Regions from separate parts of the Aquipseudomonas campi genome, predicted to be linked through region 2. Evidence: predicted binding sites of a transcription regulator. Region 2 holds the regulator's gene; the other holds the start of a gene.
The links. Region 2 encodes FliA, which starts transcription of late flagellar genes. Its sites were predicted from a motif close to CTAAAGTTTNNNNNNNNNNNGCCGNTAA; they were not measured.

Region 1 (16,520 bases), 720 kb from region 2:
CGCCTGCAGGACAAGAGCAATGCGCTGACCGAGAGCATCTTCAGTAATCTCAGCAGCTGGCAGATATCCAAGCTCTCCCGTCATCCGCATCGCCCTTATACCCTCGACTACATCGAGCACATCTTCAGCGAGTTCGACGAGTTGCATGGCGACCGGCACTTCTCCGACGATGCCGCCCTGGTCGGCGGTGTTGCCCGTCTGGATGATCAGCCGGTGATGGTGATCGGTCACCAGAAGGGCCGCGAAGTGCGCGAGAAGGTGCGCCGCAACTTCGGCATGCCGCGTCCGGAAGGCTACCGCAAGGCCTGTCGCCTGATGGAAATGGCCGAGCGCTTCAAGCTGCCGATCCTGACCTTTATCGACACACCCGGTGCTTACCCGGGGATCGACGCCGAAGAGCGTAACCAGAGCGAGGCCATCGCCTGGAACCTGCGCGTGATGTCGCGCCTGAAAACCCCGATTATCGCCACCGTGATCGGCGAGGGCGGTTCCGGCGGTGCGCTGGCCATCGGCGTCTGCGACCAGCTGAACATGCTGCAGTACTCCACCTACTCGGTAATCTCGCCGGAAGGCTGCGCCTCGATCCTGTGGAAAACCTCGGAGAAGGCGCCGGATGCGGCCGAAGCCATGGGCATCACCGCCGAGCGCCTGAAAGGCCTGGGCATCGTCGATAAGGTGATCGGCGAGCCATTGGGCGGTGCCCATCGTGATCCAGCAACGGCGGCGGCGAGTATTCGCAAGGAGCTGCTGTCGCAACTCAAGGGGCTGAAGAAACTCAATAACGACAAGCTGCTGGAGCGTCGTTACCAGCGTCTGATGAGCTACGGCATCGCCTGATCATCTTGCTGCACGCACAACGGGCCTTCGGGCCCGTTGTTGTTTAAGCTAGGCCAATGATTCCCCTCGAAAACCGACTGCTCGCAGCACTACAGCCCTGGCTGGCAGCCCCGGCCTGGCGGGTGGCGCTGTCCGGCGGTCTGGATTCCAGTGTGTTGCTGCACCTGCTGGCGCGTCTGCGTGCTCGTCAGGCCTTGCCGCCGCTCTCGGCTATTCATGTGCACCATGGTCTGCAGGCGATTGCCGATAGCTGGCCGCAGCACTGCCAGCAGTTGTGCGATGGGCTGGGCGTACCGCTGCAGATCGACTATGTGCAGGTCGCTGCCGGTGCCAGCCTCGAACGGGCGGCGCGTGAGGCGCGCTATGGCGCACTCGAGCGCTGTCTGGGGGCTGGCGAACTGCTGCTGACCGGGCAGCACCGCGATGACCAGGCCGAAACCCTGCTCTTTCGTCTGTTGCGCGGTGCCGGCGTGCGGGGGCTGGCGGCCATGCCGGCGCAGCGCGCGCTTGGCCAGGGTGTGTTGCTGCGCCCATTGCTGGCGGTGTCGCGCAGTGAGCTGGAGACTTATGCGCAGCAGCATGAGCTGCATTGGGTCGAGGACCCGTCCAATACCGATATGCGTTTCGCCCGTAACTTCCTGCGCGCGGAGGTGCTGCCCCTGCTGGCGCGCCAGTGGCCACAGGCCAGGCAAAACCTGGCACGCAGCGCCGAGCACATGCGCGAGGCGCAGGGCTTGCTCGATGAGCTGGCCGAGCTGGATCTGCTGGCAGCTGCGCCACCCTCGGAATATGCCTGGCTGGGGCTGCCTTCGCTGGCGCTTGGGCCGCTGCGTCAGCTGTCGGCAGCACGCCAGCGCAATGCGCTGCGTCATTGGCTGGCGCCACGCACAAGCCTGCCGGACAGCGAGCACTGGCAGGGTTGGCAAGATCTGCGCGATGCGGCAGTCGACAGTGCGCCGGTCTGGCGTCTGGCGGCGGGCGAGCTGAGGCGCGCCGACGAACGGTTGTGGTGGCTGGTGGGTGAATGGCTGCAGGCTCCGTCGCCGCCCGCAGCCTGGTCGGAGCCGGCGCAGCCGCTGCAATTGCCGGGCAATGGTCGGCTCAGTTTGCGTGGCGAATATCCCGTGGGCGAGTTGCAAGTGCGTTACAGAATCGGCGGTGAAGTGCTGGTGCTGCCGGGGCGCGGTCATCGCGATCTGAAGCGTTTGCTCAACGAGCGCGGCGTGCCGGCTTTTGTCCGCGGCCGATTGCCGCTGCTGTATCGCGGCGAGGAGCTGCTGGCCGTGGCCAACCTGCCTGGCTTGGACGGTTCGCAGTGGGGCGATTGGCAATTGTCCTGGCAGCCGCCGACGAGCGAGCAAGGTTTGAGCTGAAAGGGCCTTTCCGGTAGACTACGCTCCCGTCTTGTTACTGCTTTCTGCGAGTTCCCCGGAACCCGCGGAAGCTTGCTTATTTCAGGTTGGCCAAGAGTGCCGGCCTGCGCTTTCACCCCGGCGGCGCTGACCGCTTGAACGCAGACTTCTAGGATTTTTCATGACGCGCTACATCTTCGTCACGGGTGGTGTTGTTTCTTCATTGGGGAAAGGCATCGCTTCGGCTTCACTGGCAGCCATCCTGGAGGCGCGGGGCCTGAAGGTCACCATGCTCAAACTGGATCCCTATATCAACGTCGATCCGGGCACCATGAGCCCGTTCCAGCACGGCGAGGTGTTCGTCACCCACGACGGCGCCGAGACCGACCTCGACCTGGGCCACTACGAGCGGTTCATCCGCACCACGATGACCCAGAACAACAACTTCACCACCGGCCGCGTCTACGAAGACGTGCTGCGTAAAGAGCGCCGTGGTGATTATCTGGGTGCGACCATCCAGGTCATTCCGCACATCACCGACGAGATCAAGCGCCGCATCATCAAGGGTGCCGGCGATGCCGACGTGGCCATGGTCGAGATCGGCGGTACGGTCGGCGACATCGAGTCGCAACCGTTCCTCGAGGCGATCCGCCAGCTGCGTGTGGAAGTGGGCGCCAAGCGCGCCATGCTGATGCACCTGACCCTGGTGCCGTACATCGCCACGGCTGGTGAGACCAAGACCAAGCCGACCCAACACTCGGTCAAGGAGCTGCGCTCCATTGGCCTGCAGCCGGACGTGCTGATCTGCCGCTCCGACCATGAAGTCGACCAGTCCTCGCGGCGCAAGATCGCCCTGTTCACCAACGTCGAAGAGCGTGCGGTGATCGGCCTGGAAGACGTCGACACCATCTACAAGATTCCGTCCGTGCTGCACGCCCAGGGCCTGGACGACTTCGTCGTCGAGCGCTTCGGCCTGCAATGCAACCCGGCCGACCTCTCCGAGTGGGACCGCGTGGTGGATGCCAAGCTGAACCCGGAGAAGGAAGTCACCATCGCCATGGTCGGCAAGTACATGGAGCTGCTGGATGCCTACAAGTCGCTGATCGAAGCGATGAGCCATGCCGGCATCGAGAACCGCACCAAGGTCAACCTGCGCTATATCGACTCCGAGGACATCGAGAACAAAGGCACCAGCCTGCTCGAAGGTGTCGATGCCATCCTGGTGCCCGGCGGCTTCGGTCTGCGCGGCGTGGAAGGCAAGATCACCACCGTGCAGTACGCTCGCGAGAACAAGATCCCTTACCTGGGCATCTGCCTCGGCATGCAGGTCGCGGTGATCGAGTTCGCCCGCAATGTGCTGGGCTGGAAAGACGCCAACTCCACCGAGTTCGACCAGAATGGCGCGCACCCGGTGGTCGGTCTGATTACCGAATGGCAAGACGCCACCGGCGCCACCGAAGTCCGTACCGATGCCTCCGACCTGGGCGGCACCATGCGTCTGGGTGCCCAGGACTGCCAGCTGCTGGCCGGTTCCAATGTGCGTGAGTGCTACGGCAAGGACGTGATCGTCGAGCGTCACCGCCACCGCTACGAAGTGAACAACAACCTGCTGCCGCAACTGCTGCAGGCCGGCCTGAAAGTGACCGGTCGCTCCGCCGACGGCGCTCTGGTTGAAGTGGTCGAGGCACCGGACCATCCGTGGTTCGTCGCCTGCCAGTTCCACCCGGAATTCACCTCCACCCCGCGTGATGGCCACCCGCTGTTCAGCGGCTTCGTCAAGGCCGCACTGAAGCAGGCCGGTAAGGCATAAGGCAAAGGACATGACCCAGAAGATCATCAAGGTTGGCGGCATCGAGATCGCCAACGACAAGCCGTTCGTGCTGTTCGGTGGCATCAACGTCATGGAATCGCGCGACCTGGCAATGAAGGCCTGCGAAGAATACGTGCGGGTTACCGAGAAGCTCGGTATCCCCTACGTGTTCAAAGCCAGCTTCGACAAGGCCAACCGTTCCTCGATCACCTCCTTCCGCGGCCCGGGCCTGGAAGAGGGCATGAAGATCTTCGAGGAAGTGAAGAAGACCTTCGGCGTGCCGGTGATCACCGACGTCCACGAGCCTTTCCAGGCTGCGCCAGTGGCCGAGGTGTGCGACATCATCCAGCTGCCGGCCTTCCTCTCGCGGCAGACCGATCTGGTGGTGGCCATGGCCAAGACCAACGCGGTGATCAATATCAAGAAAGCCCAGTTCCTTGCACCGCAGGAGATGAAACATATCCTGACCAAGTGCGAAGAAGCGGGTAATGATCGTCTGATCCTCTGCGAGCGCGGTTCCTCCTTCGGTTACAACAACCTGGTGGTGGACATGCTCGGCTTTGGCATCATGAAGCAGTTCAACTACCCGGTATTCTTCGACGTCACCCATGCCCTGCAGATGCCGGGCGGGCGCGCCGATTCTGCCGGTGGCCGCCGTGCCCAGGTCACCGACCTGGCCAAGGCCGGTATGAGCCAGGGCCTGGCCGGCCTGTTCCTCGAGGCCCATCCGGATCCGGATAACGCCAAGTGCGACGGTCCTTGCGCCCTGCGTCTGGACAAGCTGGAACCCTTCCTCACCCAGCTCAAGCAGCTGGATGATCTGGTCAAGAGTTTTGCCCCGATCGAGACGGCATAAGCCCCTCGATCACGCATCTTTCAACTGTTGGAGCTAGCAAGAATGGCAAAGATCGTCGACATCAAGGGCCGTGAGGTTCTCGACTCCCGTGGCAACCCCACTGTAGAAGCCGATGTAATCCTCGACAACGGCATCATCGGCAGCGCCTGTGCGCCGTCCGGTGCTTCCACCGGTTCGCGCGAAGCGCTGGAACTGCGTGATGGCGACAAGAGCCGTTACCTGGGCAAGGGCGTGCTGAAGGCCGTAGCCAACATCAATGGCCCGATCCGTGACTTGCTGCTGGGTAAAGATGCCCGCGAGCAGAAAGCCCTCGACCTGGCCATGATCGATCTGGACGGCACCGAGAACAAAGGCAAGCTGGGCGCCAACGCCATCCTCGCCGTATCCCTGGCCGCCGCCAAGGCTGCCGCGCAGGCCAAGGGCGTGCCGCTGTACGCGCACATCGCCGACCTCAACGGCACCCCGGGCGTTTATTCCATGCCGGTGCCGATGATGAACATCATCAACGGTGGCGAGCACGCCGATAACAACGTCGACATTCAGGAGTTCATGGTTCAGCCGGTTGGCGCCAAGACCTTCTCCGATGCGCTGCGCATGGGCACCGAGATCTTCCATCACCTGAAAGCCGTGCTCAAGGCCCGTGGCCTGAGCACTTCCGTCGGTGACGAAGGCGGTTTCGCGCCGAACCTGGCTTCCAACGAAGACGCCCTGGCGGCCATCGCCGAAGCCGTGGCCAATGCCGGCTACAAACTGGGCACTGACGTGACCCTGGCCCTGGACTGCGCTTCCTCCGAGTTCTTCGAAGACGGCAAGTACGACCTGGCCGGCGAAGGCAAGGTATTCAGCGCCGAAGGTTTCGCCGACTACCTGGCCGGCCTGACCCAGCGCTACCCGATCATCTCCATTGAAGACGGCATGGACGAGTCCGACTGGGCTGGCTGGAAAGTGCTGACCGACAAGATCGGCGAGAAAGTCCAGCTGGTTGGCGACGATCTGTTCGTCACCAACACCAAGATCCTCAAGCGCGGCATCGACGAATCCATCGGCAACTCGATCCTGATCAAGTTCAACCAGATCGGCTCGCTGACCGAAACCCTGGAAGCCATCCAGATGGCCAAGGCCGCCGGCTACACCGCGGTGATCTCGCACCGTTCCGGTGAAACCGAGGACAGCACCATCGCCGACCTGGCGGTAGGTACTGCTGCCGGCCAGATCAAGACTGGCTCCCTGTGCCGTTCGGATCGCGTGTCCAAGTACAACCAGCTGCTGCGTATCGAAGAGCAGTTGGGCGGCAAGGCTCCTTATAAAGGCCGCGCCGAGTTCCGCGGCTGAAAACTGCTGCGCTCGGTCTGATCGTCGCTCGCGACGTTTTCAGTAGCTGGGCTAGAAATGGTAAAAGGGCAGCGCAAGCTGCCCTTTGCTTATGGATTCTGAGTTCGATGGCTAAAGCTCCTTACTGGTTGTTCCTCGCTCTGCTGCTGGTGCTGTCCGGCCTGCAGTATCGCCTGTGGGTGGGCGATGGCAGCCTGGCCCAGGTCACCGAGCTGAAGCGCCAGATCGCCGAACAGCAAGGCGAGAACGAGCGCCTGCTGGAGCGCAACCAGATTCTCGAAGCCGAGGTCATGGAGCTCAAACAGGGCACCGAGACCGTCGAGGAGCGGGCGCGCCACGAACTGGGCATGGTCAAAGAGGGCGAGACCCTCTATCAGCTGGCCGAATGACCGCTGCCGCCTTGCCACCATTCTGGGTGGTAATTCCCGCTGCCGGCATCGGTTCGCGCATGCGTGCAGACCGCCCCAAGCAGTACCTGCAGTTGGCCGGACGCAGCATTCTCGAACACACCCTCGATTGTTTTCTCGATCATCCGCAGCTCAAGGGCCTGGTGCTCTGCCTGGCGGCGGACGATCCCTTTTGGCCAGTACTGCCCGGAGCCAGTGATCCACGCATCCAGCGGGTCGATGGCGGCGGCGAACGGGCCGACTCGGTGCTCAATGGCCTGCTGCACCTGCGCGAGCTGGGTGCGCAGGAAGGCGACTGGGTGCTGGTGCATGATGCGGCGCGGCCCAACTTGGCGCGCGCTGACCTCGATCTGCTGCTGGCTGAGCTGGCCGATGACCCGGTTGGCGGCCTGCTCGCCGTGCCGGCACGCGACACCCTCAAGCGCGCCGGTGCGGATGGTCGGGTGCAGGAGACGGTGGATCGCAGCGTGATCTGGCAGGCCTACACGCCACAGATGTTCCATTTCGCCGCGTTGCATCGTGCCCTGGCCGACGCCCTGGTCGCGGGCGTGGCGGTGACAGACGAGGCGTCGGCGCTGGAGTGGGCGGGCTTGGCCCCACGCCTGATCGAGGGGCGGGCGGATAACCTGAAGATCACCCGCCCGGAAGACCTGGAATGGCTGCGCCAGCGCTGGCCGCACAAGGTATGAGCCTGCCGTTGTAGGAGCGAGCTCTGCTCGCGAACCTGGCAGCGCGCAAGCTTCGCGAGCAGAGCTCGCTCCTACAAAGACTCGCGCGGCTTGGTACCGCGCTATTGCCTGCTACACCCTGAACTGATTGATCAGCCGGCGTTGCTGCTCGGCCAGCTTGGTCAGCTCGGCGCTGGCCTGGCTGGCTTCGTCGGCGCCGCCAGCCACTTCCCCTGCCACCTGACCGATATTGGTGACGTTGCGGTTGATGTCTTCGGCCACCGCGCTCTGCTCCTCGGCGGCACTGGCGATCTGCGTGTTCATGTCGTTGATCACCGACACCGCCTGGGTGATCGACTCCAGCGCCTGGGCGGCGGCGGCGGCCTGCTGCACGCTGTCGTCGGTGCGCGCCTGGCTCTGCTCCATGACGCTGACCACTTCGCGGGTGCCGTGCTGCAGCTGCTGGATCATCGACTGGATTTCTTCGGTGGCCTGCTGGGTCTTCTGCGCCAGGTTGCGCACCTCGTCGGCGACCACGGCAAAACCGCGGCCTTGTTCGCCGGCCCGTGCCGCCTCGATGGCGGCGTTGAGGGCGAGCAGGTTGGTCTGCTCGGCGATGCCGCGAATGGCGGTAAGAATGGCGTTGATGTTCTCGCTGTCCTTGGCCAGGGTCTGCACCACGCTGGTGGCGCGGCCGATCTCGGTGGCCAACGAGGCAATCGCGTTGGAGGTTTTCTGCACGATGTTCTTGCCGTCGTTGGCCGAACGGTCGGCATGGTTGGCGGCCTCGGCGGCCTGGGTGGCATTGCGCGCCACGTCCTGGGCGGTGGCGGTCATCTCGTGCACGGCGGTGGCGACCTGGTCGATCTCGGCCATTTGCCGCTGCACGCCTTCGTTGGTGCGGATGGCGATGTCGGCTGTGTGTTCGGAGGAGTCGCTGACCTTCTGCACCGAGGTGACCACGTCGCGGATCATGTTCTGCAGTTTGTTGAGGAAGGTGTTGAAGCCTTTGGCGATCTGCCCGAGTTCGTCGACCCGGTCGACCTGCAGGCGCTTGGTCAGGTCGCCATCACCCTTGGCGATATCGTCGAGCATCAGCACCATTTGCCGCAGCGGTTGGGCGATGCCGTAGCCGACGAACCAGATCACCAGCAGGCCGACACCGGCGACCAACAGGCCGACCAGGGCCATGCCGAAGGTGTCTTCCTGTGCTTGCTCGGCAAGGCCGCTCTGGAGTTTTTTCAGGTCGGCAAATACCGCGCTGGTCGGCAGCTCGATGGCCAGGGTCCAGCGAGTCGAAGTGCCTGCAACCTGAAAGGGCAGCAGCAGTTCGAACAGCTGATGTTCCTCGTCGAGGTTGCTGATCGGCTGGTCGTTGTTGCTCTGCTTGAGCCGGTCGAGCAGTTCGCTGTCGAGGGCTTTGCTGGCGGGCTGGCCGATCAGGCTGGCGTCTTTGGTAGCGGCGATCAGGGTGCCATTGGCGGCGATCAGCGCCAGTTCGCCGGCGCCGTCATACAGCTCGCCTTTGGCGGTGTTCAGCAGACCCTGAATGAAGTCCAGGGCCAGGTCATTGCCGACGACTCCCTTGAACTGGCCGTCGACCAGGATGGGCGCGTTGAACGCGGCGACCAGTACCTGTTTGCCACCGAAGTCGAATGAGGCCGGGTCGATTACACAGGGTTGCTTGGTGGCTTTCGGGCACAGGTAATACTCACCTTCACGAACCCCGGTGGGCAGTATTTTTTCGCTTTCCATCTGAGCTACGGTCAGCGGATCAAGCTTCAGATTGTTGCCGTCACGGTACCACCAAGGCATGAAACGCCCGGTTTCGTCGTAGCCGTTTTCCTTCTGTCCGGCATACAGGTCGTCATCCTGATCAAACGCATCGGGCTCCCAGCCAATATAGAGATCAATCAATTCGGGGTTTTTGCCCAGATATACACCGACCAGTGCGGAGAGCTCTTCACGGCTCAAACTGATGGCAGGTGCGCCATCCGCGCCGCCACCCATCTGGCTGTTGAGGGTGGCCAGCGATTTGGCGAGGTTCATCGGCGCTTCGAACTGGCGCTGCAGGTCGCCAACCTGGGCTTCGGCCAGGGCAACCAGGCGCTGATTGATCACTTCCTCCAGCAGAGCCTGGGTGCGTTCCTGCACCAGGCTCTGGGTACGTGATCCGGCGAACAGGGCATACAGCACCAGTGCCACGACCACAGCCAGAATGCTGGCTCCCGCCAGGGTGACGACGGAAAACTGGATCGACTTGAATTGCATGGGGACTCCACAACTGTCTGGTTGTTGCACCGGTCCCTGGTTTATCGGCCACAGAGCAATAAAGCATTAGCGGGCCATGCAACTAGCAAAGAACGCCGTGGGTCATAGTGCAAGTAGTGCGGGTTGTTCTGTCATCGCGGCCGACCTAGCATACGTGCCCTGTTTTGACGGAGGACTGCTATGAACACCCCTTTTCGCCTGGCCGGGCTAGCGCTCTGCACGCTGCTGACGGCTTGCCAGGCCGTGAATACCACCAGCGGTGGCGCCGTTGGTGTCGAGCGCAAGCAGTACATGTTCAGCATGCTGTCGACCGCCGAGGTCAACCAGATGTATGCGCAGTCCTATCAGCAGACCCTCAGCGAGGCATCGAACCAGGGTGTGTTGGATAAGCGCAGCAAGAATGCCAAGCGTGTCGATGCCATTGCCAGGCGTCTGATCGCCCAGGCCCCGGTGTTTCGTGCGGATGCGGCGCAGTGGGACTGGCAGGTCAATCTGATCGACAGCAAGGAGCTGAATGCCAACTGTGGGCCGGGCGGCAAGATCATCGTCTACAGCGGCCTGATCAAGCAGTTGCAGCTTACGGACGATGAACTCGCTGCGGTGATGGGCCATGAGATTGCCCATGCGCTGCGTGAACACAGTCGCGAGGCGATGTCCAAGGCTTATGGCATGGAAATGGCCAAACAGGGCGCGGGGGCCTTGCTGGGGCTAGGTCAGGACAGCCTGGCGCTGGCCGATGCGGCCGTGCAATACGGCATGACCTTGCCCAACAGTCGTGGTAACGAGAACGAGGCGGACATCATCGGCCTGGAGCTGGCCGCGCGCGCCGGCTACAACCCGAATGCGGCGATCAGCCTGTGGCAGAAGATGAGTCAGGCCGGCGGTGGCGCGCCACCGGAGTTCATGAGTACGCACCCATCGTCCAGCACACGTATTTCCGCGTTGCAGGCGGCCATCCCCAAGGTCATGCCGTTGTATCAGCGGGCCAGGGGCAAGCAATGAAGTAGCAGCGGCGCCCGAGGGCGCCGTTTTCATATCAGGGCAGGGCCTTTTCCGCGAACGGGCGGGTTTCTAAACCGAGCTGGGCGCGGAAGCTTTCCATGTCGAACATGGTGCAGATCTCGCGGATATCGCCGGCCGGGGTAAAGGTCCAGAAGGCCATGGCGGAGATGCTCATGACCTTGTCGCTCGGCGGGTAACCCAGGGCTGGTTTCTCGATGGTGCCGATCAGGGTGCTCCAGGTGACGACCTTGTAGCCCTCGGCGATGCAGTCCTCGATCACCACTTCCAGATCCGGCATGGCATGGCGGATGTCCTGCACCATCTGCACGTAGCCGCTGCTGCTCAGCGGCTTGCCCATGAACGAACTCTTGTAGAGAAAGTCTTGGCTGTGCAGTTGTTCGGCCAGGGCCAGGCGGCCCTTGTTCCAAGACAGGTCGATATGCTGGCGAACGCGTTTCTTCATCTCTTCCAATGACATCTACTGCTCCTTGCCTGAGTTGGTAACTGCGCAACTTGCTGCACAGATTACCAGTCTGGCGGATGCCGTCATCAACTCTGCAAAAAGCACGGGTGCGCCGTTGTTCAGGCGCCGCTGCCCAGGCCCAGCGCTTGAGCGGCTGCGTAAAGGGCCAGGGCGGCAAACGCCAGGGCGGCGAGGCGACGAATGAGCGTCAACGGCAGACGATCGGCGGCAAAGTTGCCGGCCAGCACGACCGGCACATTGGCCAGCAGCATGCCCAAGGTGGTGCCGATGACCACCAGGATGAAGTCCGGGTATTGCGCGGCCAGCATCACGGTGGCGATCTGCGTCTTGTCGCCCATCTCGGCGAGGAAGAAGGCCACCAGTGTGGTGAGGAAGGGGCCATAGCGCTTGAGGCTGGAGGCTTCGTCATCGTCGAGCTTGTCCGGAATCAGCGTCCACAAGGCCACGGCGGCAAAGCAGGCGGCCAGAATCCAGCTCAGGGTGGTGGTCGAGAAGAAGCTGGCGACCCAGTTGCCGATGGCGCCTGCGGCGGCATGATTGGCCAGGGTGGCGACGACAATGCCCCAGATGATCGGCCAGGGTTTGCGAAAGCGCGCGGCCAGCAGCAAGGCGAGCAGTTGCGTCTTGTCACCGATTTCAGCGAGGGCAACGATGGCGGTAGGGACGAACAGGGATTCCAACATCAGGCGGTTCCTAAGGGGCGGGTTTGACTGTGCTATGACACGTACGACCTCCCCGCCCCGGGTAAGGTGTGCGTGTCATAGGTCTTGTCAAACCCCGGCCGGTGAAGGCCTTGGGTCGCATGCGCCATGCTCTGCGGAGCAAGTGTGTTGACGCATGCCGGGTGAGCGGGCGCTCACGGGAGACTACTCCCCTAGGACGGGCGGCATTTTGCCCAACTCGGCCGGGTAGGGCAACCCGCAAAGGCGACCGGTCATCAGTAGGGCGGGTGAAACCCGCGTCAGCAGCACCGCGGGTTGCACCCGCCCTACGCGGTCAGCGACGGATAGCGCGGTAGATGCGAAAACCTTCGGCGTCCTTGAGCGTCTGGCAGCTGCCCAGGTGCTGCTCGATCAGCGGTGGGTACTTGAGGAAGCTGTTGGCCACCAGGCGCAACTCGCCGCCGCGCACTAGGTGGCTGGCCGCCTGGCGCAACAGGTGTTCGCTGGCCTGGTAGTTGGTGTGCACGCCCTGGTGGAAGGGCGGGTTGCTGAGGATGGCGGCCAGTTCCTGGGGCGCCGCATCGATGCCATCGCCGGCAATCACCGTCCCCTCCAGGCCATTGGCGGCCAGGGTCAGGCGGCTGCTTTCGACGGCAAAGGCATCCACATCCAGCAGGCTGACCTGGTTCTGCGGGTAGCGGCGCTTGAGCACCGCGCCGAGTACGCCGGCGCCGCAGCCGAAGTCGAGCAGGTGGCCGCTCGGTAGGCCATCCAGCTGCTCCAGCAGCAGCGCGCTACCGCGATCCAGGCGCCCGTGGCTGAACACCCCGGGCAGGCTGAGCACCTGCAGCGGGCCGTCGCTCAGCTCCAGCTCATAGCGTTGCGCCAGGCTGTGTAACTCAGGAGCAGCGGGGGCTTGCGTGACGCTGACCTGCCACAGCTGGCAGTGGCGGGCACTGTCCAGCTTGCGCGGCTTGCCGTAGGCAGCCAGCTGCTTGGCGGCGCGCTCGATGCCGCCGCGTTTCTCGCCGACCAGAAACAGTTCGCGTCCGCCCAGGCGGGCGGCCAGGGCCTGCAGCAGGTAATCGGTGAGTTCGCGTGATTTGGGCAGGAACAGCACGGCGCTGTCGAAACTGCGCTGCGGTGCACCAGTGCCGAACTGGCTGCGCCCGGCGAAGCGTGCGTCCAGTACCTGCTGCTCGCCGGCATGCCAGCTCCAGCCATGGGCGTGCGGCAACTGGCCGAGCAGATCATCGGCGGGCAGCCCGGCGAGCAGCAGGTCGCCCTGGAAGAGTTCTGCCTGGCGCAGGAGTACTTCGCTGCGTGGGTCCATTCCTGTTCTCCGGCCGCTGAAAAAGGCGCGTAGTTTACCCGCTGACTACTCGCTTGGGCGCGCCGGAAAAGAACGCCGTGGCGTTCTCGGCCAGTTGCCCGACGATGCGCTGGCGCGCCTCGCGGCTGCCCCAGGCATTGTGCGGGGTGATGATCAGGCGCGGGATATCTGGCGCCAGTAGCGGATTGCCATGGCGCGGCGGCTCCTCGCTGAGCACATCGAAGGCTGCACCGCCCAGATGGCCGGCGCGCAGGGCGTCGGCCAGCGCCTGTTCGTCGACCAGGCCGCCACGGGCGGTGTTGATCAGCAGCGCTTGGGGTTTCATCAGGGCCAGCTCGGTGGCGCCGATCAGGTGGCGCGTGTCTTCGGTCAGCGGGCAGTGCAGGCTCAGCGCATCGACCTGCGGCAACAGCTCGTGCAGCGGTAGGCGGTCGGCGCGTGGCGGCCGGCCGGGTAGGGCGCCGAGCAGTACGCGCATGCCGAAGGCCTCGGCTAGGCGCGCCACTGCGCCACCCAGTTCGCCGTGGCCGAGCAGGCCGAGGGTCTTGCCTTCCAGCTCGATGATCGGGAAGTCCAGCAGGCAGAACTGGCTGGCGCGCTGCCAGGCGCCGTTGCGGATGGCGCGCTGGTAGTCCGGCAGGCGGGTGGCCAGGGCGAGCAGCAGCATCAGGCAGTGCTGCGCTACCGAGGGCGTGCCGTAGCCCTGGCAGTTGGCAACCACGATGCCCCGTTCGCGGGCTGCCGCCAGGTCGATATTGTTGGTGCCGGTAGCGGACACCAGGATCAGTTTGAGTTCGGGGCAGGCGGCCAGGGTGGCGGCATCCAGCGGCACCTTGTTGCTGATCGCCACTTGGGCGCCTTGCAGGCGTTCGGCCACCTGCTCAGGTGCGCTGCTGGCATGCAGTGTCAGCTCGGCGAAACCCTGGCGCAGTGGCGTCATGTCCAGATCGCCGAGATCGAGGGAGGCGTGGTCAAGGAAGACCGCGCGGATGCTGTTATTCATCAACTGTGCCTGTCGTCAGCAAGGGGGCTGGCGTAAGGTTGCCAGCCTGGACGGATGTTTCCCACTATTTGGAGGTTGTATGTACTGGGCTGAGTTCCTCACTGTGGCGCTGATCCACCTGCTGGCCGTGGCCAGCCCGGGGCCGGATTTTGCCATCGTGGTGCGCGAGAGCGTGGCCCATGGCCGCCGTGCCGGCACCTGGACCGCTGTGGGTGTCGGCACCGGCATCTTCGTGCATGTCGCCTATTCGCTGCTGGGTATCGGGCTGATCGTGTCGCAGTCGATCGTGCTGTTCAACGCGCTGAAGTGGCTGGCGGCGGCCTACCTGTTCTATATCGGCATCAAGGCCTTGCGCGCTCGCCCGGCGCCGGCGGGTGCCCTGGAGGTACAGACTGATGGGCTGGCGCGCTCGGCACGCAGCGCGTTCATGACCGGCTTCGTCACCAATGGCCTGAATCCCAAGGCCACGCTGTTCTTCCTGTCGCTGTTTACCGTGGTGATCAATCCGCATACCCCGCTCACCGTGCAGGCGGGTTATGGGGTCTACCTGGCCTTTGCTACTGGCTTATGGTTCTGTCTGGTCGCGCTGTTGTTCAGTCAGGCGCGGGTGCGTGCAGGTTTCGCGCGGATGGGTCACTGGTTCGACCGGATGATGGGCGCCGTGCTGGTTGGTCTGGGCATTAAGCTGGCCTTTACCGAGCTGCGCTGAGCGGTGCCGTTGTAGGAGCGAGCTCTGCTCGCGAAGCGCTTTACGGGCCTGATTCGCGAGCAGAGCTCGCTCCTACAAGTGCTGTGTACCTTCTCAAGCCATATGTCATAAAAAAGCCCCGCCTAGGCGGGGCTTTTCGTTGGCGCACTAGTTACAGCAGTTCGATGGCCACTGCAGTGGCTTCGCCGCCGCCGATGCACAGCGAGGCCACGCCGCGCTTGCCGCCTTTCTTCTGCAGGGCGTTGATCAGGGTGACGATCAGGCGCGAGCCAGTCGAGCCGACCGGGTGGCCCTGGGCGCAGGCACCGCCGTAGACGTTGACCTTGGCGTGATCCAGGCCGTGCTCGCGCATCGCCAGCATGGTAACCATGGCGAAGGCTTCGTTGATCTCGTAGAGATCGACGTCGGCCTTGCTCCAGCCGGACTTCTTGAACAGGTTGCTCATGGCGCCGATCGGCGCGATGGTGAACTCGCTCGGGTCCTGGCTCTGGGTGGCGTGAGCGACGATCTTCGCCAGCGGCTTGAGGCCGCGTTTGGCCGCTTCCTCAGCGGTCATCAGCACCAGGGCGCTGGCACCGTCGGAGATCGAGCTGGCGTTGGCGGCGGTGATGGTGCCGTCCTTCTTGAACGCCGGCTTGAGGCCGGGGATCTTCTCCAAGTTGGCGTTGAGCGGCTGCTCGTCGTCCTTGACCAGCACTTCGCCCTTGCGGCTGGTGACGGTGACCGGGACGATTTCGCTGGCCAGCGAGCCGTCGGCGATGGCGGCCTGGGCGCGCTTTAGCGACTCGATGGCGTAGGCGTCCATCTCTTCACGGCTGATGCCGTACTTGTTGGCGGTTTCCTGGGCGAAGGAGCCCATCAGGCGGCCGGTGCGGGCATCTTCCAGGCCGTCGAGGAACATGTGGTCCTTGATCTCGCCATGGCCCATGCGCAGGCCGGTGCGGGCCTTCTCGAGGATGTAGGGGGCATTGGACATGCTTTCCATGCCACCTGCGACCATGATCTGGTTGCTGCCGGCCTTGAGCGCGTCGAAGGCCTGCATCACGGCTTTCATACCAGAGCCGCACAGCTTGTTGATAGTGGTGCAGCCGGTGGCGGCAGGCAGGCCGGCACCCAGCGAGGCCTGGCGGGCCGGGCCCTGCTTGAGGCCAGCGGGCAGCACGCAGCCCATGATCACTTCCTGCACGTCGGCGGGCTGGATGCCCGCACGGGCCACGGCTTCGCGGATGGCGATGGCGCCCAACTCCACGGCGGGCACACCGGACAGGCTGCCCTGAAAGCCACCCATGGGGGTGCGGGCGCCGCTGACGATGACGATATCGGACATCGGTATTACCTCTTGTTGGAAAACCTAATACCACTTACTCGAGACGATTCTACTCCGTGACTAAAAGTGGCCAAAGAGTCATGGGGAAAATCATTCTTTGGGCTGATTTAGCACGGGTTGCGCCCCTCTAGATTGGGCGCCATAGAACAACTCCAAGAAATCAGGTGCCGACATGCTGCAGACCAAGATCATCCCGCCAACCGAAAGTGCTAACCAGGCGCCGCTGCTGATCAAGCGTCTGCTGCTCTCCGGCGTCCGCTATGAAAAGACCCGCGAGATCGTCTATCGCGATCTGGTGCGCTACAACTACGCCACCTTCAATGAGCGTGTGGCGCGCCTGGCCAATGCGCTAAGCGACGCCGGGGTCAAGGCTGGCGATACCGTGGCGGTGATGGACTGGGACAGCCACCGCTACCTGGAGTGCATGTTTGCCATTCCGATGATCGGCGCGGTGCTGCATACCATCA
Region 2 (15,519 bases):
ACAACCTATCGGCCGGCCTACTGCATGACTTGAACCGATACCCTCAGCATAGGCCAGCATTTCAGGCTACCTGGGTTGCTGGCGATGCCGCCAGCAGATGCTTGAGCAAGGCACGGTAGGCAATCACGCCACGGCTGTTGGCATCGAACTGCGAAGGGGTCTGCCCGGCACGGCTAGCGTCGCGCAAGCGCGTATCAACCGGCACGTAAGCCTGCCACAGATGCTCCGGATAGGAATTGCGCAGCACGCGCAGGGTATTCAACGACGCCTGAGTGCGGCGGTCGAACAGGGTCGGCACGATGGTGTAGGGCAACGCCTGCTTGCGCGAGCGATTGATCATGGCCAGGGTACTGACCATGCGCTCCAGGCCTTTCACCGCGAGGAATTCGGTCTGTACCGGAATCACCAACTGCTGGCTGGCTGCCAGCGCGTTGACCATCAGCACGCCGAGCAACGGCGGGCTGTCGATGATCGCGTGGTCAAACTGGTTCCATAGCTGCGCCAGGCTCTTGGCAATAACCAGCCCCAGACCACTCTGCCCCGGCGATTGCCGCTCAAGCGTGGCCAGCGCCGTGCTGGAGGGCAGCAGTGAAATACGTTCGTTGCTGGTCGGCAGCAATAGGCGCGCCGGCAAGCCTTCAGGCACAACCCCCTGGTGCTGGAACAGGTCGAAACAGCTGTGCTCCAGACTGTCCGGATCGTGCCCGAAATAGCTGGTCATCGAACCATGCGGATCGAGGTCGACTATCACCACGCGCTTGCCGGCGTCGGCCAGCAGGCCGGCCAGAGCGATGGATGTGGTGGTCTTGCCGACCCCACCTTTTTGATTGGCTACTGCCCAGACTTTCATCTTCATCGTCCTCCCGGCACGGCCATTACCTTACCGAGAACTGATTGTCGCCTCATGGCGCAGGCGTCGGAATATTGGCGGAATCCCCAGCAGGGACCGCTACCGGGGTCACCGGTGCAGGTTGCGTGCCAGCCCGTTGCAGCGCCGCATCGGGCTTGGCATTGGCACTGCCTGTTCCACTGATACTGCGCCTTACCTCCAGATTACGCGAGATCACCAGCACCACGCGGCGGTTACGCGCGCGCCCCTCCGCGGTGGCGTTGTCCGCCACCGGCTGGAACTCACCATAACCCACCGCAGCCAGCCGCCCCGGATCAACCCCATCCATCGCCAGCATGCGCACGATGCTGGCCGCACGCGCTGTCGACAGTTCCCAGTTGCTGGGGTACTCAGCCGTACTGATCGGCAGATTATCGGTAAAGCCTTCGACGTGGATCGGGTTCTCGTAAGGCGCGAGGATCTTCGCCACCTTGTCGATCAGGGTGAAGGCCAACTCGTTCGGCACCGCATCGCCGCTGGGGAACAGCAGGCTGGAATTCAGCTCGATCTCGATCCACAACTCATTGCCACGCACGGTCAGCTGCTCGGCATTGACCAGGTCACCGAATGCATCCCGCACGCTGCTGGCGATCTCTTGCAGCGGATCTTTCGCCTGCGGCGATGAACTGTTCGGGTTGTCCTCGATCATCGAGCGATCGGGTTCAGTGGTGCGCGGTTTCTCCTCGCCGATGGGAATCGGCTTGATCGCCCGCTCCGGCTCACTGAACACCCCGACCAGGCTCTGCGAAAGCACCTTGTACTTGCCTTCGTTGATCGAAGAAATCGAGTACATCACCACAAAGAAGGCGAACAGCAGGGTGATGAAGTCCGCGTAGGACACCAGCCAGCGTTCGTGATTCTCATGTTCTTCGTGGTTGCGTCGCCGGGCCATGTCGGTCCCCTGCCCCTGTCAGTCCATGAAGCCTTGCAGCTTCAGCTCGATGGAGCGCGGATTCTCACCCTCGGCAATGGACAGAATGCCTTCCAGCAGCATTTCGCGATAACACGACTGCCGGCCGGCAATGGCCTTGAGCTTGTTGCCCACCGGCAACAGCAGCAGGTTGGCGAAAGCCACGCCATAGATAGTGGCCACGAAAGCAACAGCGATACCGCTACCCAGTTTGCTCGGGTCAGCCAGGTTGCCCATCACATGGATCAGGCCCATCACCGCCCCAATGATGCCAATGGTCGGCGCATACCCGCCCATGCTTTCGTAGACCTTGGCAGCCTGGATATCGCGGCCTTCCTGGGTATACAGATCGACCTCGAGAATACTGCGAATGGCTTCGGGCTCGGCGCCATCGACCAGCAACTGCAGGCCCTTGCGCGCATAAGGATCGGTCTCGGTGTCGGCAATCGGCTCCAGTCCGAGCAACCCTTCCTTGCGCGCGGTCATGCTCCAGCCGACGACCTTGGCGATACCCCCGGCCAGATCGATCCGCGGGGGAAAGAGAATCCAGCGCAGGATGACCAGCGCGCGCTTGAACACACTGACCGGCGCCTGCAGAAACGCCGCGCCCAGGGTGCCACCAATCACGATCAGCGCGGCGGGACCATTCAGCAGAGCCCCTAGATGACCACCCTCCAGGTAGTTGCCACCGATAATGGCGACAAATGCCAGGATGATCCCAACAAGACTCAGTACATCCATCAGATGCAGGCCTCGGCCAGATGACGGCCAATATCTTCGAGCGAGTAGATCGCATCCGCGAGGTCTGCTTTGACGATGGCCATCGGCATGCCATAGATCACACAGCTGGCCTCGTCCTGCGCCCACACCTGGCTGCCGCTCTGCTTGAGCAGACGTGCCCCTTCGCGGCCATCGGCGCCCATGCCGGTGAGGACCACGGCCAACACCTTGTCGTTATACGACTTGGCGGCCGAGCCGAAAGTGATGTCGACACAGGGTTTGTAGTTCAGACGCTCATCGCCCGGCAGAATGCGCACAGTGCCACGCGGATCAACCATCATCTGCTTGCCACCGGGCGCCAGCAGGGCGAGACCGGGGCGCAGCACGTCGCCATCCTCGGCTTCCTTGACGGAAATCCGGCACAGCTTGTCCAGCCGTTCGGCGAATGCCTTGGTGAAAGCAGCCGGCATGTGCTGGATCAGCACAATGGGCGACGGGAAATTAGCCGGCAGCTGAGTCAACACCCGCTGCAGGGCCACCGGGCCACCGGTAGACGTACCGATAGCCACGAGCTTGTAGGACTTACGCTTTGGGGCAGGCGAGTTCCCCCCGGCAGATGCCGTGGCGCCGGCGTGTGCAGTCGCCGCCCGTGCAGCCGGAGCCGCTGCGGGTGCAGCACTGCGGGCTGTCGCGGCAGGCGTAACCGGTGCCGCTACGGGCGCCGAACTGTAGCCGCTATTACGGCGGTTACTGCGGGCAATCGAATGAACCTTCTCGCACAGCAGCGCCTTGACCTTCTCCGGGTTACGCGAGATGTCTTCGAAGTTCTTCGGCAGAAAATCCACCGCGCCGGCATCCAGCGCATCCAGGGTGACCCGGGCGCCTTCGTGGGTCAGCGAGGAGAACATCAATACGGGCGTCGGACAGCGCTGCATGATGTTTCGTACCGCCGTGATGCCGTCCATCATCGGCATCTCGTAGTCCATGGTGATCACGTCCGGCTTCAATGCCAGCGCCTGATCGATCGCCTCGCGGCCATTGGTCGCGGTACCGACCACCTGGATATTCGGGTCGGCGGAGAGAATTTCCGATACCCGGCGACGGAAGAAGCCGGAATCGTCCACCACCAGGACCTTGACAGCCATAAACACTCCTGAGCGACTGGCGATGCCAGGCCGCAATCAATCAGAGACGACGCGCGTAGCGCTTGAGCATACTCGGTACGTCGAGGATCAGGGCAATGCGCCCGTCGCCGGTAATAGTCGCGCCGGACATGCCAGGAGTGCCCTGCAGCATCTTGCCCAGTGGCTTGATCACCACTTCCTCCTGACCGACCAACTGGTCGACCACGAAGCCGATGCGCTGGCTGCCAACCGTAAGTATCACCACATGACCTTCACGCTGCTCTTCGTAGCTGGCGCCACGCACCAGCCAGCGCTTGAGATAGAACAGCGGCAGGGCCTTGTCGCGCACGATCACCACTTCCTGACCGTCCACCACGTTGGTACGCGACAGGTCGAGGTGGAAAATCTCGTTGACGTTGACCAGTGGGAAGGCAAAGGCCTGGTTACCAAGCATGACCATCAGGGTCGGCATGATCGCCAGGGTCAGCGGCACCTTGATGATGATCTTCGAGCCCTGCTCCTTGACCGAGTGCACGTTGATGATGCCGTTGAGCTGGGAAATCTTGGTTTTCACCACGTCCATGCCCACGCCACGGCCGGACACATCGGAAATCTCGGTCTTGGTCGAGAAGCCCGGGGCGAAGATCAGATTGAAGCACTCGGTTTCGCTCAGACGATCCGCGGCATCCTTGTCCATCAGGCCCTTTTCGACGGCCTTGGCGCGGAGAATCTCCGGATCCATGCCTTTGCCGTCATCGGAGATCGACAGCAGAATGTGGTCGCCTTCCTGCTCGGCCGACAACACCACTCGGCCACCACGCGCCTTGCCCGAACTCTCGCGCTCTTCCGGCATCTCGATACCATGGTCGACGGCGTTGCGCACCAAGTGCACCAGCGGATCGGCCAGGGCCTCGACCAGGTTTTTGTCGAGATCGGTTTCTTCACCGATCAGTTCCAGATTGATCTCTTTCTTGAGCTGGCGCGCCAGGTCGCGAACCAGGCGCGGGAAGCGGCCGAAGACCTTCTTGATCGGCTGCATACGGGTCTTCATGACCGCAGTCTGCAGATCCGCAGTCACCACATCGAGGTTGGAAACGGCCTTGGACATGGCCTCGTCGCCGCTGTTCAGGCCCAGGCGCACCAGACGGTTACGCACCAGCACCAGCTCACCGACCATGTTCATGATCTCATCCAGGCGCGCGGTATCCACCCGCACCGTGGTCTCGGCTTCACTGGCGGCTGGCGGGGCTTTGTCTGCTGCGGGGGCTGGCGAAGGTGGTGGTGCGGCAGCTTTTACCGGTTCGGCCTTGGCCGCAGGTTTGGCGACTGGCTTGGCGGCAGCAGGCTTTGCGGCAACAGGTGTGGCCGGCGGCGCGGCTTTCACCGCCGCGACAGGCGCGGCGGCCGGCACCGCGGCCGTTTCATCGAACTTGCCTTTGCCGTGCAGCTGATCGAGTAGTGCCTCGAATTCGTCATCGGTGATGTCGTCGCCCGCTGCTGCGCTAGCCGGCGCTTTGGAAACAACAGGAGCGGGTTCTTCCTCAGCCGCTACGAACTTGCCCTTGCCGTGCAGCTGGTCAAGCAGCGCCTCGAATTCGTCATCGGTGATCTCGTCACCGGCCTTGGTCGGAGCTGCCGCAACGGCAGCCGGCGCAGCTACGACAGGCTCGGCGAACTTGCCCTTGCCGTGCAACTGATCGAGCAATGACTCGAATTCGTCATCGGTGATTTCATCACCGGAAGCTGCCACGGGAGGCGCGCTCTGCTCACCCGGTTCACTGATCGCTTCGAGCAACTGCTCGAACTCGCTATCGGTGATGTCACCAGAAGCGACCTCAACTGGCGCCTCTTCGGGCTCCAGTTCTGCTTCGGGCTCGGCGACTTCATCCGCGCTTTGCGGGTCAGCCAAGCGCGCCAGCGCTGCCAGCAACTCGGGGGAAGCCGGAGTGACAGTCGTGCGCTCGCGCACCTGGCTGAACATCTCGTTGACCGCATCCAGAGCCTGCAGCACCACGTCCATCAGTTCGGCAGTGACTCGCCGCTCACCCTTGCGCAGGATGTCGAAGACGTTTTCCGCGATGTGGCAGCACTCCACCAGCTCGTTCAGCTGAAGGAAACCTGCGCCCCCTTTGACCGTGTGAAAACCGCGGAAAATAGCATTGAGCAGATCCGTATCATCCGGTCGGCTTTCCAGCTCGACCAGCTGTTCGGACAGCAACTCAAGAATTTCGCCGGCCTCAACCAGGAAGTCCTGGAGGATTTCTTCATCGGCGTCGAAGCTCATCGGTGCGCTCCAAAGGCTCTGTTAGAGCCTTAAAATCCCAGGCTGGACAGCAGATCATCGACATCGTCCTGATTGGATGCGACGTCCTCACGCTTATCGGCATGAATCTGCGGACCTTCACCCCGGGAAGGCTCTTTTTGTTGTTCTTGCTCGGCGCGTAGCGCCTCGTGGTCATGCTGGATACCAGCAAACCGATCGACATGGCTGGCCATCAACACCAGCTTCAGCAGATTTCCTTCAACCTCGGTGACCAGTTGCGTCACGCGCTTGATCACTTGGCCGGTCAGGTCCTGATAGTCCTGCGCCAGCAAAATGTCGTTCAGGTAACCGGAGAGCTTCTGGCTGTCACGCTCGCTGTGAGCGAGGAACAGTTCGATACGTTTAGCCAACTCGCGGAAGGCATCGGCGCCCAGCTCGCGGCGCATGAACTTGCCCCAGTCGGCGCTGAGACTCTGCGCCTCGTCACCCAGGCCATTGACCAGCGGCGCGCTCTGCTCGACCAGATCCATGGTGCGGTTGGCCGCTTTCTCGGTCATCGTCACTACATAGGAGAGCCGTTCAGTAGCATCACTGATCTGCGAGATTTCCTGAGCGTGGGGATTACCGGGATCGATCTGAAAATTGACGATGGCGTTGTGCAATTCCCGCGTCAGCCGGCCAACTTCCTGATACAGGCCACGGTCGCGGGTCTGGTTGAGTTCGTGAATGAGTTGTACGGCTTCGCCAAAACGGCCTTTTTCCAGGCTGTCGACAAGTTGCGTTGCATGCATCTTCAGGGTCGATTCAAGCTCGCCCAGGGAGTCATCGTGTGCCATAGCGCCCTCGTGGCGAACATCAGCCATTAACCCGCTCGAAGATCTTTTCGATCTTCTCCTTCAGCACCTGAGCCGTGAACGGCTTGACCACGTAGCCATTCACCCCGGCCTGCGCGGCCTCGATGATCTGGTCACGCTTGGCCTCGGCCGTCACCATCAGCACCGGCAGGGTTTTCAGGCGATCGTCGGCACGCACCGCGCGCAACAGGTCGATGCCGGTCATGCCGGGCATGTTCCAGTCGGTCACCAGAAAGTCGAAGCTGCCACTCTGCAGCATCGGCAATGCGGTCACCCCGTCATCCGCCTCGGCGGTATTGGTAAATCCCAAATCACGCAAGAGGTTCTTGATGATCCGTCGCATCGTCGAGAAGTCATCAACGATGAGGATTTTCATGTTCTTGTCCAAGTCGACCTCCGTACAGTCTTAAACGTCACCGGCCCCCGGAGACGCCGCAATCATGAAACCGGTAGCCCTTCAGCTGGCCCGCCACTCACCCAGACGCGCACGCAAACGTGCGGCGCACTGGCTGTGCAGTTGACTGACACGGGACTCACTGACTCCCAGGACCTCACCGATTTCCTTGAGATTCAGTTCTTCGTCGTAGTACAGCGCCAAAACCAGGCGTTCGCGCTCCGGCAAGTTGGCGATGGCTTCAGCCAGCGCCGACTGGAAGCGCTCGTCTTCCAGCTCATGCAGGGGTTCGGTCTGGGTGCTCCCGGTGTCTTCATGCATGCCGCCATGTTCACCGTCCTGCATCAGGTCGTCGAAACTGAACAGGCGGCTGCCCAAAGTGTCGCCAAGAATGCCGTAGTAATCCTCGAGACTCAATTGGAGTTCGGCCGCAACCTCTTGATCTTTAGCGTCTCGACCCGTGCGGGCTTCAATCTTTCTGATTGCGTCGCTGACCATGCGGGTGTTGCGGTGTACCGAGCGCGGTGCCCAGTCGCCCTTGCGCACCTCGTCGAGCATGGCGCCACGGATGCGGATACCGGCGTAGGTTTCGAAACTGGCGCCCTTGCCTCCGTCATATTTCTTCGAGGCTTCGAGCAGGCCGATCATGCCGGCCTGGATCAGATCATCCACCTGAACACTGGCCGGTAGCCGTGCCAGCAGATGGTAGGCAATACGCTTGACCAGCGGCCCGTAGCGCTCAATCAGCTGGTGCTGGGAATCCTGCGCCTGCGCCTTGTTGTACATACGGAGTCCACTGGCTGCTGCTGTCATACCGCCGTTCCCGCGATCGGTTGCTGCACCAAACGTTCGACGAAAAACTCCAGATGGCCGCGCGGGTTGGCCGGTAAGGGCCACGTGTCGACTTTCTGGGCGATCGCCTTGAACGCCAGTGCGCACTTCGAGCGCGGGAAAGCTTCATAGACCGCGCGCTGCTTCTGCACGGCCTTGCGGACTGACTCGTCGTACGGCACGGCACCCACGTATTGCAGGGCCACATCGAGGAAACGGTCAGTCACTTTAGTCAGCTTAGCAAAGAGGTTGCGACCTTCCTGCGGGCTGTGGGCCATATTGGCCAGAACACGGAACCGACTCATGCCGTAATCGCGGTTGAGCAGCTTGATCAGGGCATAGGCGTCGGTGATCGAGGTCGGTTCATCGCAGACCACGACTATCACTTCCTGGGCGGCGCGAACGAAGCTGACCACGCCATCACCGATGCCGGCAGCGGTATCGATCACCAGCACGTCGAGGTTGTCGCTGATGTCGCTGAAGGCCTGGATCAGGCCGGCATGCTGCATGGGCGTCAGTTGCACCATGCTCTGCGTGCCGGAAGCGGCCGGCACCACACGAATGCCGCCGGGCCCCGGGATTAGTACGTCCTTGAGGTCGCACTCGCCGGATATCACGTCGGCCAGGGTGCGCTTGGCCGTGAGGCCAAGCAGCACATCGACGTTGGCCAGGCCGAGGTCGGCGTCCATCAGCATGACCCGACGGCCGAGATCGGCCAGCGCCAGTGACAGATTCACCGACACGTTGGTCTTGCCGACGCCACCTTTGCCGCCGGTCACTGCAATCACCTGTACGGGATGCAAACTACCCATGTTTTCTACACACCTTGTCTTGCCTGGACTGGGCTGATCGGGCAACTACACCGACCTTTCCTCAACACTAGATCGCCTTGACCGCTACTGCCTGCCCTAACCCGCCCGCCTGGCCGGATTGTGGTACAGACCGGCGAATACATCTGCCATGGCTTCTTCGCTCGGATCTTCCGTGGTTTGCAGGCTGACGGCGCGACTCACCAACTGGTGGCTGCGCGGCACCTGCACATCGTCCGGAATCTTCGGCCCATCAGTCAGATAGGCTACCGGTAGATGCTGGCTGATAGCCAGCCCTAAAACTTCGCCAAGGCTGGTGGCTTCATCCAGTTTACTCAGGATGCAACCGGACAGACCGCAGCGCTTATAACTATGGTAGGCCGCCTTGAGCACTTGGCTCTGGCTGGTGGCGGCCAGCACCAGGTAATTTTTGGCATTCACGCCGCGCCCTGCGAGGCTTTCCAGCTGCATGCGCAGAGCCGGATCGTTGGCTGGCAGGCCGGCGGTATCGATCAGCACCACGCGCTTGCGCGCCAGCGGTGCCAGAGCTTGAACCAGCGACTGGCCCGGATCGACCTGAGTCACCGACACATTGAGGATACGCCCGAGAGTCTTCAGCTGCTCCTGGGCACCGATGCGGAAGCTGTCCATACTCACCAGGGCAATGCTCTGCGAGCCGTATTTGAGTACGTAGCGCGCCGCCAGCTTGGCCAGGGTGGTGGTCTTGCCCATGCCGGCCGGGCCAACCAGGGCGATCACCCCACCCTCTTCCAACGGCTCGACTTTCGGCGTCTTGATCGCGTGGGCCAGATGCGCCAGCAGCATGCGCCAGGCCTGGCGCGGTTCGGCCACCTTGCCGACACGTTCCAGCAGCGCCTTGGACAGCTCAGCGGACAGGCCCATGCGCTGCAGGCGACGCCACAGATTGGCCTGTTGCGGCTTGCGGGTCTGCAGCTGGCCCCAGGCAATCGAGCCCAGCTGCACTTCGATCAGTTCACGCAGGCCATGCAGCTCAAAGCGCATGGCATCGATGGCGCCCTGGTCGGCGCTCGGGCGAGCAGCCACGGGGGCCGCCTGCGGGGCTGCCGGGCGCTGCGGTTTGACCATCGAGGCCGGCAGCTCCGGGGCAATGATCGATTCGTTGGCGAACAGCTGGCGATCCTTGCGCTCATCGGCACTCGCCCGGCTGCTCAGGTCGGCCTGGGCAGTGGCGATCTTCGCCTGGGTCTTGCGCAGCTCGGCTTCCAGCGCCGGGTTGGGCTGGCGCACCGGCTCGGCCGGCAGCTGATAGTCCAGCGCGGCAGTCAGCTCGACACCGCCGGCCACCCGACGGTTGCCGATGATGGCAGCGTCGGCGCCCAGCTCATCGCGCACCAGTTTCATGGCTTGACGCATATCGGCGGCGAAGAAGCGTTTGACTTGCATGGCTTAGAACCCTCAGTTCTGGCCGACCGTGGCAACGATCGTGACCTGCTTGTTATCCGGTATTTCCTGATAAGCCAGGACATGCATGCTGGGTACCGCGAGCCGCGCAAAACGCGAGAGCATCGCCCGAACCGGGCCGGCTACCAGCAGGATCACCGGTTTGCCGAGCATTTCCTGGCGCTGCGCCGCTTCCACCAGGGAGCGTTGCAGCTTTTCGGCCATGCCAGGTTCGAGGAGGATGCCATCCTCGGAGCCCTGACCGGCCTTCTGCAGGCTATTGAGCAATATCTGTTCCAACCTGGGTTCCAGAGTGATCACAGGCAGCTCGGGCTCTAGTCCCACAACGCTTTGCACGATTGCACGAGCCAGCGCGACACGCACCGCGACGACCATCGCGGCGGGATCTTGACTCTTTGGCGCCACATTGGCGATGGCTTCGGCGATGGTGCGAATGTCGCGTACCGGCACCTGCTCCTGCAGCAAAGCCTGCAACACTTTAAGCAGGGTCGACAGCGACACCAGGCCCGGCACCAGCTCTTCGGCCAACTTCGGCGAGCTCTTGGCCAGCAGCTGCAGCAGCTGCTGCACTTCCTCATGACCGAGCAGTTCGTGGGCGTGCTTGTGCAGCACCTGGTTGAGGTGCGTGGCGACTACGGTACTGGCGTCGACCACCGTGTAGCCAAGCGATTGCGCCTGGTCGCGCTGGGTCGGGTCGATCCACACCGCCTCCAGGCCGAACGCCGGGTCCTTGGCGGCAATGCCGTTGAGGGTGCCGAACACCTGCCCCGGGTTGATCGCCAGTTCGCGTTCCGGGTACACCTCGGCTTCGGCCACGCTGACGCCCATCAGGGTCAAACGGTAGGCATTCGGCAGCAGGTCGAGGTTGTCGCGGATATGCACCGAGGGCATCAGAAAGCCCATCTCCTGGGAGAGCTTCTTGCGCACCCCCTTGATCCGCGCCAGCAGCTGCCCGCCCTGGGCCCGATCGACCAGCGGGATCAGACGATAACCCACCTCCAGGCCGACCATGTCCACCGGGGTGACATCATCCCAGCCCAGCTCCTTGACCTCCGGGGAGCGCTGCGCCGGCAGCAGTTCCTGCTGGCGCTGGACTTCCTTGACCTCTTCTTCCTTGCCCTTGCGCTGCTTGTTGGCGATCCAGTAGGCAGCGCCAGCGGCCACCAGGCCGAGGCTGATGAAGGAGAAATGCGGCATGCCCGGCACCAGGCCCATGGCGATCATGATGGCCGCGGCAACCGCCAGTGCGCGTGGCGAAGCGAACATCTGCCGGCTTACCTGGGCGCCCATGTCTTCCGAGGTCGACACGCGGGTGACCATGATCGCCGCCGCAGTGGACAGCAACAGCGAGGGAATCTGCGCCACCAGGCCGTCACCGATGGTCAGCAAGGTGTAGATGCGCCCTGCATCGCCGAAGGACAGATCGTGCTGGAACATGCCGATGGCGACGCCGCCGATCAGGTTGATGAACAGAATCAGCAGACCGGCAATGGCGTCGCCGCGGACGAACTTGCTGGCACCGTCCATCGAGCCATAGAAGTCGGCTTCCTGGGACACTTCGGTACGCCGGCGCTTGGCTTCCGGCTGGTCGATCAGGCCGGAGTTGAGGTCGGCGTCGATGGCCATCTGTTTGCCAGGCATGGCATCCAGGGTGAAGCGCGCGCTCACCTCGGAAATACGCCCGGCACCCTTGGTGACCACCACGAAGTTGATGATCATGAGGATGGCGAACACCACCGCACCGACCACGTAGTTACCGCCGATCACCACCTCACCAAAGGCCTGAATCACCTTACCGGCGGCATCGTGACCGTCCTGACCGTGCAGCAACACCACCCGCGTGGACGCCACGTTCAGCGCCAGACGCAGCAGCGTCGCGGCCAGCAGCACCGTCGGGAATACGGCGAAATCCAGCGGGCGCAGGGAATAGATCGCCACCAGCAGGACCACGATGGACAGCGCGATACTGAAGGTGAACAGCACGTCGAGCAGGAATGGCGGGATCGGCAGCATGACCATGGCGAGCATGACCAGCAGCATCAGCGGGATGCCCAGGTTGCCGTGGCGTAACCCCGACAGGTTGGTGCGTACGTCACCGATGATTTGCGCGCGATCCACTGCCACTTGTTTTCCCCAGCCTATTCAATCTTTTGACGCGAAAGCGCGCCGTGCTGGAGTTATGGCAAGAAGCATTCCAACTTGCTCGACGAGCCTGCAGCGCCCGCAGAGCATGGGCCGCCCTGCGGGCTGCTGGGCGGCTCAGGGGCTAGGCGGCAATGCGCTGACGCACCCGTGGATCGCCCGGCAGGTAGCCACCGGTCACCCGTTGGTAAGCCTCAGAGGTGCGCTTGCCGGGAATGCCGTCGACCTTGACGAAGATCCCCGGGAAGGTATTCAGCCAACCCTGTAGCGCCTCGACCCGCCGCGTCTCGAGTGGATCGGCGCAGGCACTCATCGAGTAGGCCACCACCAACGGCCCGGTTGCCGCCTCTGGTTTGGGCTGATCGGCGAACTCGACCAGGCCGCGCTCGGCCATGCGCCGCAGCAACACAGCGGCGCCACATTGCTTGGAAACCGCGCTGTCGGACCAAGTCCCATCCGCCACGTATTTACCGCTGCTGTAGTGGTTGCAATAGCTCCACAGATAAGGCGTCAGCACATGCGGGTGGTGCAGGCGATAGCCGAAGCCGTTGTACAACTCCAACTGGTAGAGCGTGCCGGCCAGACTCCAGTCGGTCATAGCGCCCAGCTTCTTCAGCAGCAAGGCATCTTCGGCGCTCTCTTCCCAGGGGAACGGTGGATTGCCGGTCTTTGGCCGCCCGGCGGGTACCTGCACGGTACGCGCCGTCAGGGGATCGCCGTTGTGCAGGTGACCGCTGAAGCTTTGCCCGCTTTCCATGTTGTGCACCACCGCGATGAAGCCCCAGGGAATGCCCAGCGCCTGGCCTACCTGCTGGTAGCGCGGGCGGTTGCCATTCAGCTTGTCGATCAGGGCTTCGACCTCGCCGGCCTTGGCCGGGCGGATCTGGCAGCTATTGAAGAGGTGTTCGTATTCGCCGCGCAGGGCGCTGGTGAGGGCAATTCTGGCCATGAGGCTCTCCGATACAGTTGGTCTGACTCCGTTCAGGTTCAGTACCACGGCAACGGCAAGGCCACCGACCTACTAGCAGGTGTAGGTCGCACGGCAGAGCTGTCAAAGGCAGGCGACGAACGTACAGCGCACTACTCGTCGCGGCGCAGATCCGGCGGGATCGGCAGGTTGTTCAACGGGCTCGGGCGCTTGCCCTTGCCAGCGCGGAACTGCTTCAGTTGGTAGACGTAGGCCAGCACCTGGGCCACGGCCAGGTAGAGGCCGGCGGGAATTTCGTGATCGATTTCGGTGGAGAAGTACACCGCCCGCGCCAGGGCGGGTGATTCCAGCAGGGTGACCTTGTGCTCCTGGGCGATCTCGCGAATCTTCAGCGCCAGGAAGTCGCCACCCTTGGCCAGCAGCACCGGCGCATTGCCCTTGGCCGGGTCGTACTTGAGGGCCACGGCGAAGTGCGTCGGGTTGGTGATCACCACGTCGGCCTCCGGCACCTGCTGCATCATCCGCCGCTCGGCCATCTGCCGCTGCAACTGGCGGATCTTCGACTTGACCTCGGGCTTGCCCTCGCTGTCCTTGTACTCGTCGCGCACTTCCTGCTTGGTCATCATCAGCTTCTGCTTGGCATCCCAGAGCTGGAACGGCACATCCACGGCGGCAATCAGAATCAAGCCACAGGCCAGCCACAGGGTGCTCTGGCCGACGATCAGGGCGCCATGCAGGATGGCCGATTCGACCGGTTCATTGGCCAGCGCCAACAGATCGTCCTGATCCGCCGAGAGCACGGCCAGGCCCACCAGCAGGATGATCACGAATTTGGCCAGGGCCTTGAGCAGCTCGACCAGCGCCTTGGTCGAGAACATGCGCTTGAGCCCTTCCCAGGGATTCATCCGGCTGGCCTTGGGTTGCAGCGCTTCGATGGAGAACAGCCAGCCGCCCAGGGCGATGGGGCCGATGATGGAGGCAATCAGCAGCACGATCAGGAACGGCTGCATCATTTCCAGCGCGGCCTGGCCCGCCGCCAGCAGGTACAGCGCCATGCTGCGGTCATCCAGCAGCACCTCGCGCGGCAAGGCGAAATTGGCGCGCATGATGTCGAGCAGGGCATCGCCCATCTGCCCGCCGTACATCAGCAACGCCACGGCACCGGCGAGGGTCACCGCGAGGGTGTTGAGCTCCCGGGAACGGGCGATCTGGCCCTTCTTGCGCGCCTCTTCCAGGCGCTTACTAGTGGGTTCCTCGCTTTTGTCGGCACCGCTCTCGCTTTCAGCCATGCGTTACCTCACCCGCGCCAGTTCGCGCAGCAGTTGCAGGGCCTCGCTGGTGAACACCTGGAAATGGGCGAGGAAATCGGCGGTGCCCAGCCAGAAAATGACCAGCCCCAGCACCAGGGTCAGCGGAAAACCAATGGAGAAAATGTTCAGCTGCGGCGCCGCACGGGTCATCACGCCGAAGGCCAGGTTGACCACCAGCAGGGCGATCACCACCGGCAGCGACAGCAACAAGCCCGCAGCCAGCACCCAACTGAGCTTGCCGGCCAGTTCCCAGTAATGATCGACCAGCAGACCCTGCCCCACCGGCAAGGTGACAAAACTTTCGGCGAGCACCTCGAACACCACCAGATGGCCATTCATGGCGAGGAACAACAAGGTCACCAGCATCAGCAGGAACTGGCCGAGTACCGGTACCGACACGCCATTGGCCGGATCGACCATGGAGGCGAAGCCCAGGCCCATCTGGATAGCGATGATCTGCCCGGCCACGGCGAACAGGTGGAAGTACAGCTGCAGGATGAAACCGAACATCACCCCGATCAGCACCTGCTCGCCAATCAGCAGCATCGACTGCAGGCTCACCGAGTCGACCTGCGGCATCGGCGGCAGGGTCGGCGCCAGCACCAGGCAGATCGCCAGCGCCAGGTACAGGCGCACCCGTGCGGGCACCAGCTGGGTACCGATCACCGGCATGACCATCAGCATCGAGGCGATACGGAACAGCGGCAGGAGGAACTGCCCCAGCCAGCCGCCGATCTGGGCGTTGGTCAGTTCGAGCATCAGCCGATCAACAGCGGGATGTTCTGGATCAGGTTCTGGGTGTACTCCATCAGCTGGCGCACCAGCCAGGGTCCGGCCCAGATCAGGGTAAGCAGCATCACCAGCAGACGCGGGACGAAGCTCAGGGTCTGTTCGTTGATCTG

Region 1: the regulator FliA is predicted to act here: its motif matches at 9,575-9,602, upstream of HNE05_RS05745 (methyl-accepting chemotaxis protein).

What each region holds. Positions count from the first base shown of each region.
Region 1 is NZ_CP053697.2:1,263,637-1,280,156, forward strand. It holds gene accA (acetyl-CoA carboxylase carboxyl transferase subunit alpha) at 1-837, shown strand, start outside; gene tilS (tRNA lysidine(34) synthetase TilS) at 894-2,210, shown strand; gene HNE05_RS05720 (CTP synthase) at 2,371-3,999, shown strand; gene kdsA (3-deoxy-8-phosphooctulonate synthase) at 4,010-4,855, shown strand; gene eno (phosphopyruvate hydratase) at 4,898-6,187, shown strand; gene ftsB (cell division protein FtsB) at 6,295-6,576, shown strand; gene ispD (2-C-methyl-D-erythritol 4-phosphate cytidylyltransferase) at 6,573-7,283, shown strand; gene HNE05_RS05745 (methyl-accepting chemotaxis protein) at 7,395-9,533, opposite strand; gene HNE05_RS05750 (M48 family metallopeptidase) at 9,714-10,535, shown strand; gene HNE05_RS05755 (ester cyclase) at 10,570-11,013, opposite strand; gene HNE05_RS05760 (TMEM165/GDT1 family protein) at 11,118-11,702, opposite strand; yybP-ykoY riboswitch at 11,792-11,906, opposite strand; gene HNE05_RS05765 (class I SAM-dependent methyltransferase) at 12,016-13,014, opposite strand; gene HNE05_RS05770 (2-hydroxyacid dehydrogenase) at 13,049-14,017, opposite strand; gene HNE05_RS05775 (LysE family transporter) at 14,097-14,726, shown strand; gene HNE05_RS05780 (thiolase family protein) at 14,878-16,053, opposite strand; gene HNE05_RS05785 (fatty acid--CoA ligase) at 16,226-16,520, shown strand, end outside.
Region 2 is NZ_CP053697.2:1,983,154-1,998,672, reverse strand. It holds gene HNE05_RS09240 (ParA family protein) at 62-850, opposite strand; gene motD (flagellar motor protein MotD) at 903-1,781, opposite strand; gene HNE05_RS09230 (flagellar motor protein) at 1,800-2,540, opposite strand; gene HNE05_RS09225 (protein-glutamate methylesterase/protein-glutamine glutaminase) at 2,540-3,664, opposite strand; gene HNE05_RS09220 (chemotaxis protein CheA) at 3,705-5,927, opposite strand; gene HNE05_RS09215 (protein phosphatase CheZ) at 5,957-6,742, opposite strand; gene HNE05_RS09210 (chemotaxis response regulator CheY) at 6,762-7,136, opposite strand; gene fliA (RNA polymerase sigma factor FliA) at 7,218-7,967, opposite strand; gene fleN (flagellar synthesis regulator FleN) at 7,964-8,797, opposite strand; gene flhF (flagellar biosynthesis GTPase FlhF) at 8,894-10,219, opposite strand; gene flhA (flagellar biosynthesis protein FlhA) at 10,232-12,355, opposite strand; gene HNE05_RS09185 (hypothetical protein) at 12,504-13,328, opposite strand; gene flhB (flagellar biosynthesis protein FlhB) at 13,460-14,596, opposite strand; gene fliR (flagellar biosynthetic protein FliR) at 14,600-15,376, opposite strand; gene fliQ (flagellar biosynthesis protein FliQ) at 15,376-15,519, opposite strand, start outside.